DNA from 2 places in the Streptococcus parauberis NCFD 2020 genome. Region 1 is predicted to be linked to the other one. Evidence: predicted binding sites of a transcription regulator. Region 1 holds the regulator's gene; the other holds the start of a gene.
The links. The regulator Rex, encoded in region 1, represses fermentation and respiration genes when NADH is low (regulators of the CRP and FNR family bind a similar motif). The targets are predictions, from matches to a motif close to TTGTGAANTANTTCACAA.
Positions count from the first base shown of each region.

Region 2: the regulator Rex is predicted to act here: its motif matches at 4,293-4,310, upstream of pflB (formate C-acetyltransferase).

Region 1 is NZ_AEUT02000001.1:470,453-478,428, reverse strand. Features, by position in the region: gene SPB_RS02365 (ribose-phosphate diphosphokinase) at 1-526, shown strand, start outside; gene SPB_RS02360 (cysteine desulfurase family protein) at 535-1,662, shown strand; gene SPB_RS02355 (DUF1831 domain-containing protein) at 1,664-2,011, shown strand; gene SPB_RS02350 (DUF4649 family protein) at 2,032-2,244, shown strand; gene SPB_RS02345 (redox-sensing transcriptional repressor Rex) at 2,415-3,059, shown strand; partial or broken gene SPB_RS10985 (gamma-glutamyl-gamma-aminobutyrate hydrolase family protein) at 3,056-3,764, shown strand; gene radC (RadC family protein) at 3,771-4,451, opposite strand; gene SPB_RS02330 (AI-2E family transporter) at 4,498-5,622, opposite strand; gene SPB_RS02325 (6-phospho-beta-glucosidase) at 5,736-7,175, opposite strand; gene SPB_RS02320 (AEC family transporter) at 7,202-7,976, opposite strand, start outside.
Region 2 is NZ_AEUT02000001.1:1,262,389-1,270,364, forward strand. Features, by position in the region: gene lepB (signal peptidase I) at 1-107, shown strand, start outside; gene recD2 (SF1B family DNA helicase RecD2) at 165-2,567, shown strand; gene SPB_RS06315 (hypothetical protein) at 2,645-3,100, shown strand; gene dinB (DNA polymerase IV) at 3,132-4,226, opposite strand; gene pflB (formate C-acetyltransferase) at 4,432-6,759, shown strand; gene SPB_RS06330 (GNAT family N-acetyltransferase) at 6,818-7,255, shown strand; gene SPB_RS06335 (glycoside hydrolase family 13 protein) at 7,321-7,976, opposite strand, start outside.

The sequences.
Region 1 (7,976 bases):
AGATAACTTATTTACAATTCCACTATTTGCCAAAGAATATTGTAAACAAGGTTTATCAGGTAACGATGTTGTTGTTGTTAGTCCAAAAAATTCAGGTATTAAGCGAGCTCGCTCATTAGCTGAATATCTAGATTCCCCAATTGCTATTATTGACTATGCACAAGACGATTCTGAACGTGAACAAGGATTTATCATTGGTGATGTTGAAGGCAAAAAGGCCATTTTGATTGATGATATTTTAAACACAGGTAAAACTTTTGCGGAAGCTGCAAAAATTTTAGAACGTGGTGGAGCAACAGAAATATATGCTGTTTCAAGTCATGGACTTTTTGCTGGCGGAGCTGCTGATGTTTTAGAGGCTGCACCAATTAAAGAAATCCTTATAACTGATTCTGTTAAAACAAAAAATCGTATCCCAAATAATGTTAAGTACATTTCTTCAAGTCGATTAATTGCAGATGCTATCATTAGAATTCATGAAAAAAAACCACTAAGCCCACTATTTGCTTTTGACTCAACTAAATAAAAAATAAAATGAAAAATAAACTAATCTATTTTGACAATGCAGCGACAACTGCACTAAGTAATTCAGTAATTGCTGCCATGACTTCGGTCATGGCTTCTAATTTTGGTAACCCATCTAGCATTCACTCTTTTGGCAGACTGGCCAATAAGACTTTAAGGGAATGTCGTCAAGAGATTGCCAATTTACTCGATGTTCCAAGTCGTCAATTAATTTATACCTCAGGTGGTACTGAAAGTAATAACACGGCGATTAAAGGCTATGCATTAGCTCACCAAGATAAAGGTAAGCATATTATCACTACTGCCATTGAACATCATTCTGTTCTTCATACCATGGACTATCTTGAAAAGCGTTTTGGCTTTGAGATTACGTACCTAGAAGCAAAAGATGGGATTATCTCACTAGATGAATTTCAAAAAGCTCTGCGTCCAGACACTATTTTAGTTAGCATGATGTCAGCTAATAATGAAACTGGTGATCTTCTCCCAATTGCTGAAGTTGGTGACATCCTCAAAGATCACCAAGCCGTTTTTCATGTTGATGCTGTTCAAACCATGGGAAAAGTGCAACTATTCCCAAAAAATCTTGGAATTAATATGATGTCGGCTTCTGCCCATAAATTCCATGGACCAAAAGGAGTTGGTTTCCTTTATCAAGATGATGTTCTTTTTGATCCACTTCTACATGGCGGTGATCAGGAAGAAAAGAGACGCTCAAGTACTGAAAATTTAATTGGAATCGTTGGAATGACAAAAGCTCTTACTGATGCTTATCAAATGATGTCTGAAAATTATCAGCATGTTGAGCAACTTAAGGAACATCTTTTGGAACAATTGCAGGGCACTGCTTTTTATCTTAATAAGGGCAACAAATCCTTACCACATGTCATTAATCTGGGCTTTCCCGGACAAGTTAATGCCTTGCTATTAACCCGCCTAGATCTGTCAGGAGTAGCAGTCTCAACTGGCTCTGCTTGTACTGCAGGAACGGTGGAACCAAGTCACGTTTTGGAAAGTTATTATGGGAAAGATGCTCATCAACTAATTGAATCACTTAGGATCAGTTTTTCAGACCAAAACACCATTGAGGAAGTTGATTTTCTAGTAGATGAAATAAAAAAAATAATAGGAGAATAGAATGGCTTTTGAAAAAGAAATTGCCTTAAAGGATTGCAAATATACTTATATCATCAGTCCAAAAGTAAAGAAATATACATTGCGTGATACAACTTTTAGTGAAACTAAAATTGGCCACTATGAATTAACTCGACTGTTAGAGGAAGTTCCAAATTCCGGTGAAGGTTTTCCTTTAAAAATCACAATCAATAAAGATTTAAGCTCTTTTAAATTAACTATCACAGACAAATCTGCTCTTCGTTTGGTCAACATCTTTAAGTCAGAAGATAACAAAATTATTCAAGATAAATTTTACTTTTTAATGGATAGTTTGGTAGAACGAGATATTTTTATCAAACAAGAAAATTAAGATTCTATAAGGAGAAATTAATGATTAAAGTCAGTTTTTTTAATGAAAGTAAACAAGAAAAAACAGTTTTATTTTCAGATTTTAAGGAATTTGAACGGGCTCAAGTCTCTTGTGATATTTCAACCCCTGATTACCATCCAGTTATTTCTGTAACTGTAGACGGACAAGAATTAAATTATCAGGGAACTTATGGAGACCTTTATTTTTATCTGCTTAAACGAAATGAAAAATAATAGTTTCACCAATTTTGATTTAACATGTCAAAATTGGTTTTTTTATACATATTTTATAAAATTTTTTAATTTTTACTGTATTTCAAATTTTAACGTTGCAATTTTCACAAAGTATTTGTTACAATAGTAACAGAATTATATCAGTCTATTATATTAAAGGAGCTACTACCGTGGTTATCGACAAATCTATTCCAAAAGCGACTGCAAAACGCTTATCCCTCTACTACCGAATATTTAAAAGATTTCATGCTGATCTAGTTGAAAAGGCGAGTTCAAAACAAATTGCAGATGCTATGGGTATCGACTCAGCAACTGTTCGTCGTGATTTCTCATATTTTGGTGAATTAGGCCGTCGTGGATTTGGCTATGATGTTACAAAATTAATGAACTTCTTCGCCGACCTACTTAATGACCACTCAACGACAAATGTCATCATTGTAGGGGTAGGTAATATCGGTCGGGCTTTACTACACTACCGTTTCCATGATCGCAATAAAATGCAAATTGCCATGGGCTTTGATACTGATGATAATCCAATTGTTGGAACATCAACTTCAGATGGTATTCCTATTTATGGTATTTCATCAATTAAAGAGCAGCTTAAAAACACAGAGATTGAAACTGCAATCCTAACTGTTCAAAGTGATCATGCACAAGAGGTTGCGGACCAACTTATTGCTTCAGGAATAAGAGGTATTCTTTGCTTCTCTCCAGTTCACTTAAATGTTCCTAAAGGAATTATTGTACAGTATGTGGACCTAACTAGTGAATTACAAACTTTACTTTACTTTATGAATCAAAACGATACATTATAGGAGTAAGTAAGACTAAGCCAATTATTGGCATTTCTGCCAATCAACGACTAAATACTGCTTTAGATGACCTGCCTTGGACCTATGCCTATGCAGGTTTTTTTGATGCAGTAATTAAATCAGACGCCATTCCACTACTTCTCCCTATTGGTGATGAGGAATTTGCTCAACGCTATGTCTCCCTTATAGACAAAATTATCTTAATAGGTGGTCAAAATGTAGATCCTTCTTTTTACAAAGAAGAAAAAAATGCCTTCAATGATGATTTCTTATATGAAAGAGATATCTATGAAATTGCCTTAATCAAAGAAGCTTTGAAGCAAGGTAAACCAATTTTTGGAATCTGTCGTGGCATGCAATTAATGAATGTTATCCTTGGTGGCACACTTAATCAAAATATACTAAATCATTGGCAAAATGGACCATCCGATTCTCAATACCACGAAATGGTAACTAAAAAGCACTCTTTTTTACAGGATATTTATTGTGAAAAAGCTTTGATTAATTCATTTCATCACCAAAGTATTAAAGAACTTGGTAGAGGTCTGGAGATCATTGCTATCAGACCCGAGACATAATACTGTAGAGGCTGTTATTTCAAGCAATCCAAAACTTAATTTCATTGGTGTTCAATGGCATCCTGAGCTACTTCAACAAAAATCAGATACTGATGTTCAGTTATTTAGTTATTTTATTAATACTTATTAATACTTATTAAAAAATTTGTGTATTTTCTCTGAAACTATAATATGTTTTCTTTCCAACGATGATGTGATCCAAACAGGTTATTCCAATTTGGTCGCATGATTGTTTTATTTTTTCAGTGAAATGAAAATCATTTTCACTTGGGTTCGTTAATCCAGAAGGATGATTATGGACAACAATTAAACTAGTTGCCATATTTTTACAGGCATAATGTAAGATTTCTCGAGGTTCTGCTATTGAGCGTTTCACACTCCCAATAAAGATGGTTTTTTCCTCAATTATCCGATTTTGGGTATCTAAATAAATAGTCATTAAGTGCTCTTGTTTTTTCTCTCCAAGCAGTCTAATCATCCGTTGAGCAACTTGATGGGATGACAAAAGTTGTCCTTCAATCTTTTCTTCACTTGCTTGAATCCGATTAGCTAATTCGATCATCGCTTTTATCTCAATTGATTTGACCTTTCCAATTCCTGCCAACTGTTGTAGTTCTTGCAAAGATAACTTTTTAAAGTCAGATAGTTTATCTAATCCAGAAAGGATATGGGCAGATAATTCCATTACTGGTTTTTCTTTATTCCCAGTTCGCAATAGAATAGCTAATAATTCCTGATTACTTAGCATTTCAGCCCCTAGGCTGACAAGTCTTTCTCTTGGCATTAGTGATTCTTGTTCAATTTTAATGTTGTACATATATTTTCTCCTTCTATCAAATTATTCGAAAAAAAAACAGATTTCCTTAAGAAACCTGTTTTTTTTGAATAGCTTGTTTTTTTTCAACATTGTCCCGAATCATCTGATAGAAGGTTGCTGCTAAAGGAACAGCTACAACCATCCCAATAATTCCTTTTAATGATGCGCCAATTGTAATTGCTAACAATACCCACATCCCTGGAAGTTTGATAGAGCCACCAACTACACGTGGATAAATCAGATTACCTTCAAATTGTTGTAATACGACTAAGAAAACAACAAAAATAATAGCTTGAGTCATAGATTGCGTCATAATTAATATAAATCCAATAACTAACCCAATATAAGCACCTACAACTGGAATTAATGCTGTAAAAGCAACTAAGACACCAATAGTTGCCGCAAAAGGAATTTGCAAGATAAACATACCAAGTGCAGTTAAACTGCCTAAAATTATTGCTTCAATACTTTGTCCAACGAAGAAACCATGAAAGCGACTGTGAAGTAAGCCAACAAAATAATGAATCCGTTGTGCATAAATACCAGTGTATGTATCCACTAGTAAATTACCTTGACGGCATAATTGTTCTTTATTGGCCAAAACATAAAGTGAAAATACAAAACTGACAAATAAACTAATAACTGCTGATGCAATCATTGTTACTGAAGTTAAGATATTTGTAAACACTGATAATAATTGTTGTAGTAATTGGTGACTGTAGTTTGAAATTGTTTTTGTTATTTCAGAAACACCTCCAGCATATTTAATGGCTTTTGCAATCAATTGATTGTGACTTAAGTCATGAACCACTGTTTTAATAGATGCTGTGTCAAATTGAAGCATCAATGATAAACTAGCAATTAAATCTGGAATAACAATAGAAATAATCCAAGTTAAAAGTGTAAAGAAGGTTAAGTAAGCTAGAATCATTGAGATTGCCCTTTTTAAGCTAGCATATTTTTCTCCTTTTATCAGTCTACCTAAACCAGTTTCATAGGTGCTCATCACAATATTGACGACATAAGCTAAGGCTGCTCCATACAGGAAAGGTAAGCTAGTTCGATAAATGGTTTCTATTACATTTGAGCCCATCTCCCAATTTGATTTTATAGCATAACAGATTACAAATAGTAGGACTAAATTTAAGACCTGTTTTTTTTCAAATTTCATCATTACTCCTTTCCTATCATTATACACTATTTCTCTATATTAACTCGACAATTGGATTAAAAAGAAGCCGAATAATCGACTTCCAGTATTTTAAAAAGACTAAGGACAATTTGTTAATCTAAATCAGTACCTTGACTTGCAATAACTTTTTTATACCAATCAAATGATTTTTTCTTAGTACGCTTTAAAGTTCCGTTTCCGTCATTGTCACGATCTACATAAATAAAGCCATAACGTTTTTTCATTTCACCTGTACCTGCTGAAACTAAGTCAATACAACCCCAAGTTGTATAGCCCCATAACTCAACGCCATCGATATTAATAGCATCATTCATGGTTTGAATATGTTGACGAAGATAGTCAATACGGTAGTCATCTTCAACATCACCATTTTCATCAGGCGTATCAATAGCACCGAGTCCATTTTCAACTACAAACAGTGGTTTTTGATAACGATCCCAAATGGCATTCATTGTAATACGAAGTCCAAGTGGGTCAATCTGCCATCCCCATTCAGAAGAATCTAAGTAAGGATTTTTAATTGAAGCAAAGATATTTCCTTGTGTTTCCTCATTTACCTTTGGATCTCCTGAAGCAACACGACTTGAATAATAAGAGAATGAAATGAAGTCAACTGTATGTTCTTTTAACAAAGCTAAATCATCTTCAGTCATCTCAATATTCAAATTATCACGTTCAAATTTCTTCAAAGCATAATTTGGATAATAACCACGCGCCTGAACATCGATAAAGAAGTAATTTTCACGATCTTCTTTCATACCAGCCCAGTAATCTTTTGGATCACAAGTATTTGGGTAATATTGCCCAGCAGCTAACATACATCCGACCTTATTGTCAGGATCTACTTCATGAGCAATCTTAGTTGCTAAGGCTGACGCCACCAATTCATTATGGGCAGCTTGAAATTTTACTTCTTCCTTATTTTCGCCTTCTTCAAAACAAATACCTGCTCCCATAAATGGTGCATGAAGAATCATATTAATTTCGTTGAAAGTCAACCAGTATTTAACAAGACCTTTATAACGGTTAAAAATAACATGGCATAGGTTTCCGTAGAAATCAATCATCTTACGGTTACGCCATCCACCATATTCTTCAATTAAGTGCATTGGACAATCAAAGTGAGTGATTGTTACAAGCGGTTCAATACCATATTTACGGCACTCTTTAAAAACATTTTCATAGAATTCTAAACCTTTTTCATTTGGTTCAGTTTCATCACCATTAGGAAAAATACGTGACCAGCCAATTGACATACGGTACGTTTTAAAGCCCATTTCAGCAAATAAAGCTATATCTTCTTTGTAATGATGGTAGAAATCAATTGATTCTTTTGCTGGGTAAAAATAGCCATCTTCAAAGTCAAACATTTTTCTTTCACCAGCAATAATTGGGAAACGATCTTCACCAATTGGAACTAGGTCAACGTTAGCTAAACCACGTCCATCGACATCGTAAGCACCTTCACATTGATTGGCAGCTGTTGCACCTCCCCAAAGAAATTCTTTAGGAAATTTTGCTTGATTTGACATATTCTCTCCTTTTAAAATAAACTGGCCTAAGCCATAAAGACAACTAGTAAAGTATAAACCACTAGTGTGACAATAAGTGATAACGAAATAAAGGTTGCTGAAAAGAGTTCATCTTTTACAGACTTAAAGGCTGGCATAATAATTGCTGGCATGGCAAATCCTGTAGGACACATGAAATATAATAAAACAGCAATCTTAAATTCCTTGTTTTCCATTAGTACTGGAAATAGTAAGAAGAATCCAGCAATAATTAAACTATAGATAGCAACTCGAACCAATAAGAGTTTCCCAATTGACTTAAAAGTCTCTGGGTCAAATTGTAAGTCATATCCTAAAATAAAGAGTATAGTCCCAACAATTGGAGAGGTTGCTTTTTCAATTATGCCAAAGTAAGCATCTCCAAAGGGAGCATGACTAATTAACTGATTAAGATGAAAAGCGTTAGCTACTAAGCCAAGACCAATTGCAATTAAAAACGGATGGGTTATTGTAGAGATTGCTAATTCTTTTAGCGAAGCATTCGATGCACTTGCTTTGGATACCAAGATTGGTATAACCAAGAATGCTGTGGCTGCGCCAGCTAAGTCAAATATAACCGTATTACTGGAAACGCCGACGATGGACAAATATAAAGGCAAGGCAACACTTCCGCCTTCAACGGTCGGTAATAAGAAATGTGCAAAGTGTGCATGTGACTCCCCAATAAATCCTTTGAGCAGTTTTCCTAGGACCATTGCCAATTGAAATGCAATAAATATGTAGAGTAAAATTGGAAAAGTAGATGCTTTGATTTCCGCTGAC
Region 2 (7,976 bases), 790 kb from region 1:
TTGTTTCTAAAGATAGCCGTGAAGTCGGAACCTTCAAAGCCAAAAATCTGATTGGTGAAGTAAAATTCCGTTTCTGGCCATTTAATCGCATTGATCTTTTAAAATAAAATGAAACCTGCCTGAGGCAGGTTTTAAATTAGACAATTCCTTAGAAAGGATTTGACATGGAATACTTTTTTTCCGGGACTGTTGATCGCATCATTTTCGAAAATAGCAGTAACTTTTTTAAAATCTTAAACCTAATGATTGAAGATACCGACAGTGACTTTGATGACTTTGAAATCATCATTACTGGAACCATGGCTGACATCATGGAGGGAGAAGATTATACCTTCTGGGGGCAATTAAGCCAACATCCCAAATATGGCCAGCAACTGCAACTCAGCCGTTACCAGCGAGCTAAACCAAGTTCATCTGGTCTAATCAAGTACTTTTCCAGTGAGCATTTTAAAGGAATTGGGAAAAAGACCGCCGAGAGAATTGTCTCTTTATACGGTGACAATACGATTGATAAAATTCTTGACGACCCTAGCAAGTTAGAGGATATCAACGGCTTTTCAAAAGCTAACCGAGAAGCCTTTGTAGCTAAGCTAAGAATCAATTACGGAACAGAACAAATCATCGCTGCACTGGTAGAATTAGGATTGTCTAATCGGATGGCCTTCCAAATATACGATCAATATAAAGAAGAAGCTGTCGAACGGGTTAGGACTAATCCCTATCAACTCGTAGAAGACATCCAAGGCATCGGCTTTAAAATGTCTGATAAATTAGCTCAGGAAATCGGTATAGCTGATTCTGCACCTGAACGGTTTCGGGCTGCTCTATTACATAGTTTATTGGAACAATCAATTAGCCAAGGTGATACCTACATCGAGGCGCGTGATTTATTAGCCTATGCTATTGATTTGTTAGAAGACTCTCGACAAATTGAATGTGATCCTGCGCAAGTTGCCCAAGAATTAAGTCATTTAATTTCTGATGAAAAAGTTTATAATGCAGGTACTAAAATATTTGATGCCTCTCTATTTACAGCTGAAGAGGGAATTAAAAATCAACTTCAACGTTTACTAGATACCCCATTTGAGAAACAAATCAGTCAAGATAAGATTGAAAAAGAAGTACAAGCAATTGAGAAGGAATTTGCCATTAGCTATGATCAGGTCCAAAAGGACGCAATTTATCAAGCATTGACCAGCAAGGTCTTTATCTTAACTGGTGGTCCAGGTACTGGTAAAACAACCGTTATCAGAGGAATTCTAGAAGCTTATGCTCGGATTAATGACATTGATTTAAATAAAAAAGATTTACCGATTGTTCTAGCAGCGCCTACTGGTCGAGCTGCTCGTCGGATGAATGAATTAACTGGCCTACCAAGTGCCACTATTCATCGTCATTTAGGCTTAAATGGTGACAATGATTACCAAGCCATGGAAGACTACTTAGACTGTGATTTATTAGTTGTTGATGAATTTTCTATGGTTGATACTTGGTTAGCCAATCAATTATTAGGTGCCATATCATCGAATACCCAAATAATCATTGTTGGTGACAGTGACCAGTTACCGTCTGTAGGACCAGGTCAGGTTCTAGCAGATCTTTTGAAAATTACCAGTCTACCACAAATCGCCCTTCGTAAAATTTTCCGTCAATCAGCTGATTCAACCATCGTTGATTTGGCAAATCAAATGCGTCAAGGCATATTGCCAGTAGATTTTCGAGATAAAAAAGCAGACCGTTCTTACTTTGATGCCATGCCTCAACATGTTCCAACCATGGTCACAAAAATTGTCGCTTCTGCTGTTAAAAGTGGTATCCCAGCTGATGAAATTCAGATTCTTGCTCCCATGTATAAAGGACAAGCAGGCATCAACAATCTCAATCAGCTTATGCAAGAGCTTCTCAATCCATTAGATAATGGTACAGAATTTGTCTTTAATGAGATACATTTTCGAAAGGGAGATAAAGTCTTACACTTAGTTAATGATGCCCAATTGAATGTCTTTAATGGTGATATTGGTTACATTACAGATTTAATTCCAGCCAAGTACACCGAGTCCAAACAAGATGAAATTATGATGGATTTTGATGGGTCAGAAGTAACTTATCCTCGCAATGAATGGTTAAAAATCACCTTGGCCTATGCCATGAGTATTCATAAGTCGCAGGGGAGTGAGTTCCAAGTGGTTATTCTTCCAATCACCCGCCAGAGTGGGCGCATGCTTCAACGGAATCTGATTTATACAGCTGTCACAAGGTCAAAGAGTAAATTAATTTTACTGGGTGAGCACTCAGCTTTTGATTATGCAATCAAAAATGAGGGTGATAAACGAAAAACTTTCCTAGTGCAACGATTTGACCAAGACCTGACAACAGAATCAAGCGACCAATTAGCAAAAATTGATACAGTTGAAAACAGTTCGGACAGTCTAGGACAAGCCCAAAATACTATTGCAAAGCCCTTAGAATCTGAAGAACCAACGATTTTAACGACAGCAAATATGTTATCTATTGATCCACTGATTGGCTTGACTGATGCTGATTTTAAAAATTTTTTTAAAAAATAGGCAATTTATAGTGGACAAGTAGAGTATCTGTGCTATACTTGTCTTGTATTATCAAATGCATACAAATTGGAGGTTTTATGATTTCATATGAAAAGGTGCGTCAGTCACTTAAAACACTAAATATATTTATCATTGTCCTTAACACGATTATTACAATCTTTTCAGTCATTGGTTTGGTCTCAATTATCCTATTTTTAGGTAATGATGAATTCAAAGCAGCCATGCCTGCTGATAAATTAGCTATTATGGAACAAGCAATGACACCATTTGCCATTTTCATTTCAGCATTAGCAATTCTACTAACAATCGCAATTATCGTTCTAACTTTTATAAACCAAAAGAAAATCAAATCTAACCAAGAAATTTCGATTTTACCTTATCTATTAGGTTTTGGATTAGTTGTCGTCAACTTGATTTCAATTCTCTTGTCACAACCAACTATCCTCTCAATCGTCATCCAACTTGTCTTCCTAGCCCTTTATTACTTTGCCTTTTCAAAAGCTAAAACACTGAATGATAAAGAAAATGAATAAATTATAAAAAAAACGCCTATTGGCGTTTTTTTTATAATTCCAAGGAAATATCAGCTTGCTTGTCAGCCAATCCTGACATGGTCACACCTAACAGGCGCACACCACTGTCATTGTCAGCCAAGCTTTCAAAAATTTCAATTGCTGTGAGATTAATCAGCTTAAAATCCCTAGTCAGTCTTTCCAAACTAACCCGTTTGGTCAAGGTCGTAAAATCAGAATAACGAACCTTCAAAATAACTATTTTTCCTAATTTATCATTTTTTTCCATTAAATCAGCTACGCGTTTAGCATTTTTGGTAATCTCAGCCTTAATGTCTCCATCACTAAATAAGAGTTTAGCATAAGTTCGCTCACTACCAATTGATTTTCGAATACGATTTGGTTTGACTGGTGATTGACTGATCCCCCTAGCTTTGCGATAGAGGTCATATCCGAAACGACCAAATTGGTCGATCAATTGCATCTCTGTCAGAAGTAACAAATCATCCCCTTTATAAACCCCCATATCATGCAACTTCTCAACCGATTTTTTTCCAACGCCATGAAATTTTTCTATTGGTAAGTCGGATAAAAAGCTCAGCGCATCATCAGGCAAAACTAGTGTCAATCCCCGAGGCTTCTGATAATCACTAGCTAATTTTGCGAGGAACTTATTGTAAGAAACTCCAGCTGAACACGTTAAATGTAATTCTGTCCAGATATCAAGTTGAATCAGCTTGGCAATTTTCAATGCAGACTTAATCCCTAATTTATTTTCTGTCACATCAAGGTATGCTTCATCAATCGACATGGGTTCGACTAGGTCGGTATATCTTTTGAATATCTCCCGAATTTGAAGGCCAATTTCTTTATATTTACTGTAGTTTCCGGAAATAAAAATTGCTTGTGGACACCGCTCATAGGCTTCTTTTGAACTCATAGCAGAATGAATACCAAATTCTCTTGCTTCATAGCTACAGGTGGAAACCACCCCACGACCTCCAGTTTCTCGCGGATCTTTTGCAATAACTACTGGTTTGCCTTTTAATTTAGGATTATCGCGAACTTCCACTGCAGCAAAAAAAGCATCCATATCGATATGGATTATTTTGCGTGATGTATCATTAATCAGTGGAAAAATCAGCATAGTATACCTCTCTCTGTATTATACAATTATTGCTCAAAGTTGCAAATTTAAATCATATAATACAGTTTGTGATTGATTTTACAACTGTATTATAAAAGAATCTTAATTTTGTCAAGAAATTTGCTTGGGAAACCGTTTCCTATATGTTAAACTATTGATATATAAGTAACAGAGAGTCTGTTACATGATTATTAAGGAGAATCTTATGGCAACTGTAAAAACTAACACAGATGTTTTTGAAAAGGCTTGGGAAGGCTTTAAAGGAACAGACTGGAAAGAAAAAGCAAGTGTTTCACGCTTTGTTCAAGCTAACTATAACCCTTATGATGGTGATGAATCATTTTTAGCTGAAGCTACTGAACGTTCATTAAAAATTAAAAAAATTATCGAAGACACTAAAGAACAATACGAAGCAACTCGCTTCCCATTTGACACTCGTCCATCTTCAATCGCTGGTATTCCTGCAGGATATATCGACAAAGAAAATGAACTTATCTACGGTATTCAAAATGATGAATTGTTCAAATTGAACTTTATGCCAAAAGGTGGTATCCGTATGGCGGAAACTACTCTTAAAGAAAATGGCTATGAACCTGACCCAGCTGTACATGAAATCTTTACTAAATATGTAACAACAGTTAATGATGGTATCTTCCGCGCTTACACTTCAAACATCCGTCGCGCACGTCATGCTCACACTGTAACTGGTCTTCCAGATGCATATTCACGTGGACGTATCATCGGTGTTTATGCTCGTCTTGCTCTTTACGGTGCAGACTACTTAATGCAAGAAAAAGTAAACGACTGGAACTCAATCAATGAAATTGATGAAGAATCAATCCGTTTACGTGAAGAAATTAATTTACAATACCAAGCACTTGGTGAAGTTGCAAAACTTGGTGATCTTTACGGAGTTGACGTTCGTCGTCCAGCTGAAAACGTTAAAGAAGCTATCCAATGGGTTAACATTGCATTCATGGCAGTATGTCGTGTAATCAATGGTGCTGCTACATCACTTGGACGTGTGCCAATCGTTCTTGATATTTTTGCAGAACGCGACTTAGCTCGTGGAACATTTACTGAATCAGAAATCCAAGAATTCGTTGATGATTTCGTTCTTAAATTACGTACAGTTAAATTTGGTCGTACTAAAGCTTACGATACACTTTACTCAGGTGACCCAACATTTATCACCACTTCTATGGCTGGTATGGGTAACGACGGTCGTCACCGTGTTACTAAAATGGACTACCGTTTCTTGAACACTCTTGATAACATCGGTAACTCTCCAGAACCAAACTTAACAGTTCTTTGGACTGACCAATTACCATATGCTTTCCGTCGCTATTGTATGACAATGAGTCATAAACACTCTTCAATCCAATATGAAGGTGTAACAACTATGGCTAAAGAAGGATACGGCGAAATGTCATGTATCTCATGTTGTGTATCTCCACTTGACCCAGAAAATGAAGATCAACGTCATAACATTCAATACTTCGGCGCTCGTGTTAACGTTCTTAAAGCACTTCTTACTGGTCTTAACGGTGGTTATGATGACGTTCATAGAGACTACAAAGTATTTAACGTTGTTGAACCTATCACTTCTGAAGTCCTTAACTACGATGAAGTTATGGCTAACTTCGAAAAATCTCTTGACTGGTTGACTGATACATATGTAGATGCTCTTAACATCATCCACTATATGACAGACAAATACAACTATGAAGCAGTTCAAATGGCCTTCTTGCCAAGTAAACAACGTGCTAACATGGGATTCGGTATCTGTGGTTTCGCAAATACTGTTGATACATTGTCAGCAATCAAATATGCAACAGTTAAAACTATCCGCGACGAAAATGGCTACATCTACGACTACGAAGTAACTGGTGAATTCCCACGCTTCGGTGAAGATGATGACCGTGTTGATGATATTGCTAAATGGTTGATGGAAGCTTACCATACACGTCTTGCAAGCCATAAACTTTACAAGAACGCTGAAGCTTCAGTATCACTTCTTACAATCACATCAAACGTTGCTTACTCTAAACAAACTGGTAACTCTCCAGTTCACCGCGGAGTATTCTTAAACGAAGATGGAACAGCTAACACAAGTAAAGTTGAATTTTTCTCTCCAGGTGCAAACCCATCTAATAAAGCTAAAGGTGGATGGTTACAAAACTTGAACTCATTAGCTAAACTTGACTTCTCACACGCTAATGATGGTATCTCTTTAACTACTCAAGTTTCACCTCGTGCACTTGGTAAAACATTTGACGAACAAGTTGATAACTTAGTAACAGTTCTTGATGGTTATTTCGAAAATGGTGGACAACATGTTAACTTGAACGTTATGGACCTTAAAGAAGTTTACGACAAAATCATGGGTGGAGAAGATGTTATCGTACGTATCTCTGGATACTGTGTAAACACTAAATACCTTACACCTGAACAAAAAGCTGAATTAACTCACCGTGTCTTCCACGAAGTACTTTCAATGGACGATGCAGTAACAGAAGTTAGAAGCAAATAATCATTCACAAAAAGACGTTGTCAATTGACAACGTCTTTTTTTTCGTTAAAATATAGGTATGATAATAAGACAAAGCCGAGATACACTCTCACCAACCTACATAGATGCCGTTAAAATTAGACAGAAAGTTTTTGTTCAAGAACAAGGCGTACCACTATCAATTGAGATTGATGATAAGGAAGCCCTCTGTCTTCACATTGTCGCCTACGACGACAAAGATATTGCCTGTGCAACCTGCCGAATCTTACCTGATTCCAAGTTTAACAAGGTAACTCTACAACGAATGGCTGTGCTTGCTAACTACCGAGGACAAAAACTAGGCCAATTCCTTATGCAAGAAACCATTGCCTACTGCAAAAAGCAAGGCTTCAAAACAATGGAATTACATGCACAACTAACTGCCAAACCATTCTATGACAAACTAGGATTTACTTCCCAAGGAGACATCTTCCAAGAAGCTGGAATTGATCATCAGACAATGGTAAAAGAGCTTTAATCTAAAACCACCCCGTCAAAAATAGTGATGGGGTGGTTTTGTATTTTAAAAAAATCTTTATTGAACTATGTTAAAGAAATTATTCCGGATTCCTTCTCTGGAATCTCGATTTCAAGTTTTTCTTTTTCTTGTTTAATCTTAATATTACCTAATACTGTTTTTCCTTCCTTCGTTTGCATGCCATAGTTATCTAAGTCAATAATAAGTCTTCTTTTTTTCTTTGCTTCTGACCAAATAAAAATATACATTTCTTCATCAGTAAATCTAACAAAGGAGAAAATATCAATATATTCTCTTAAAATTTTAAAGCTACCTTCTTGCAAGCTACTTTTATTTGTTTTCAAAGTAGCTAATTGTTTAAATATCTTTTGAGTTTCTTTTTGTTTCTTCGTCAACTTACCTGACCAATTCATAGGATATCTAGTCCCTTCATGGTTTCTACTATGTCCACTTAATAATATTTCATCTCCATACCAAATACTTGTTGCACCAGGTAAACCAAATAGTGTAATAACAGCACCAATAAAAGATGTTAATTCAACATTATTCTCATGATATAAGCGTGGTACATCATGAGAGTCAATTAAATTAAACATTTGATATTGAATTTGCTCAGGTATTTTATTTTTAAAATGAAGTATTCTTTTCTCTAACTTTAAAGCATCCATTTGATTTGGCAGATTTGAAAATTCAGGTGTTCGATCTAATAGCAAATCTTTTG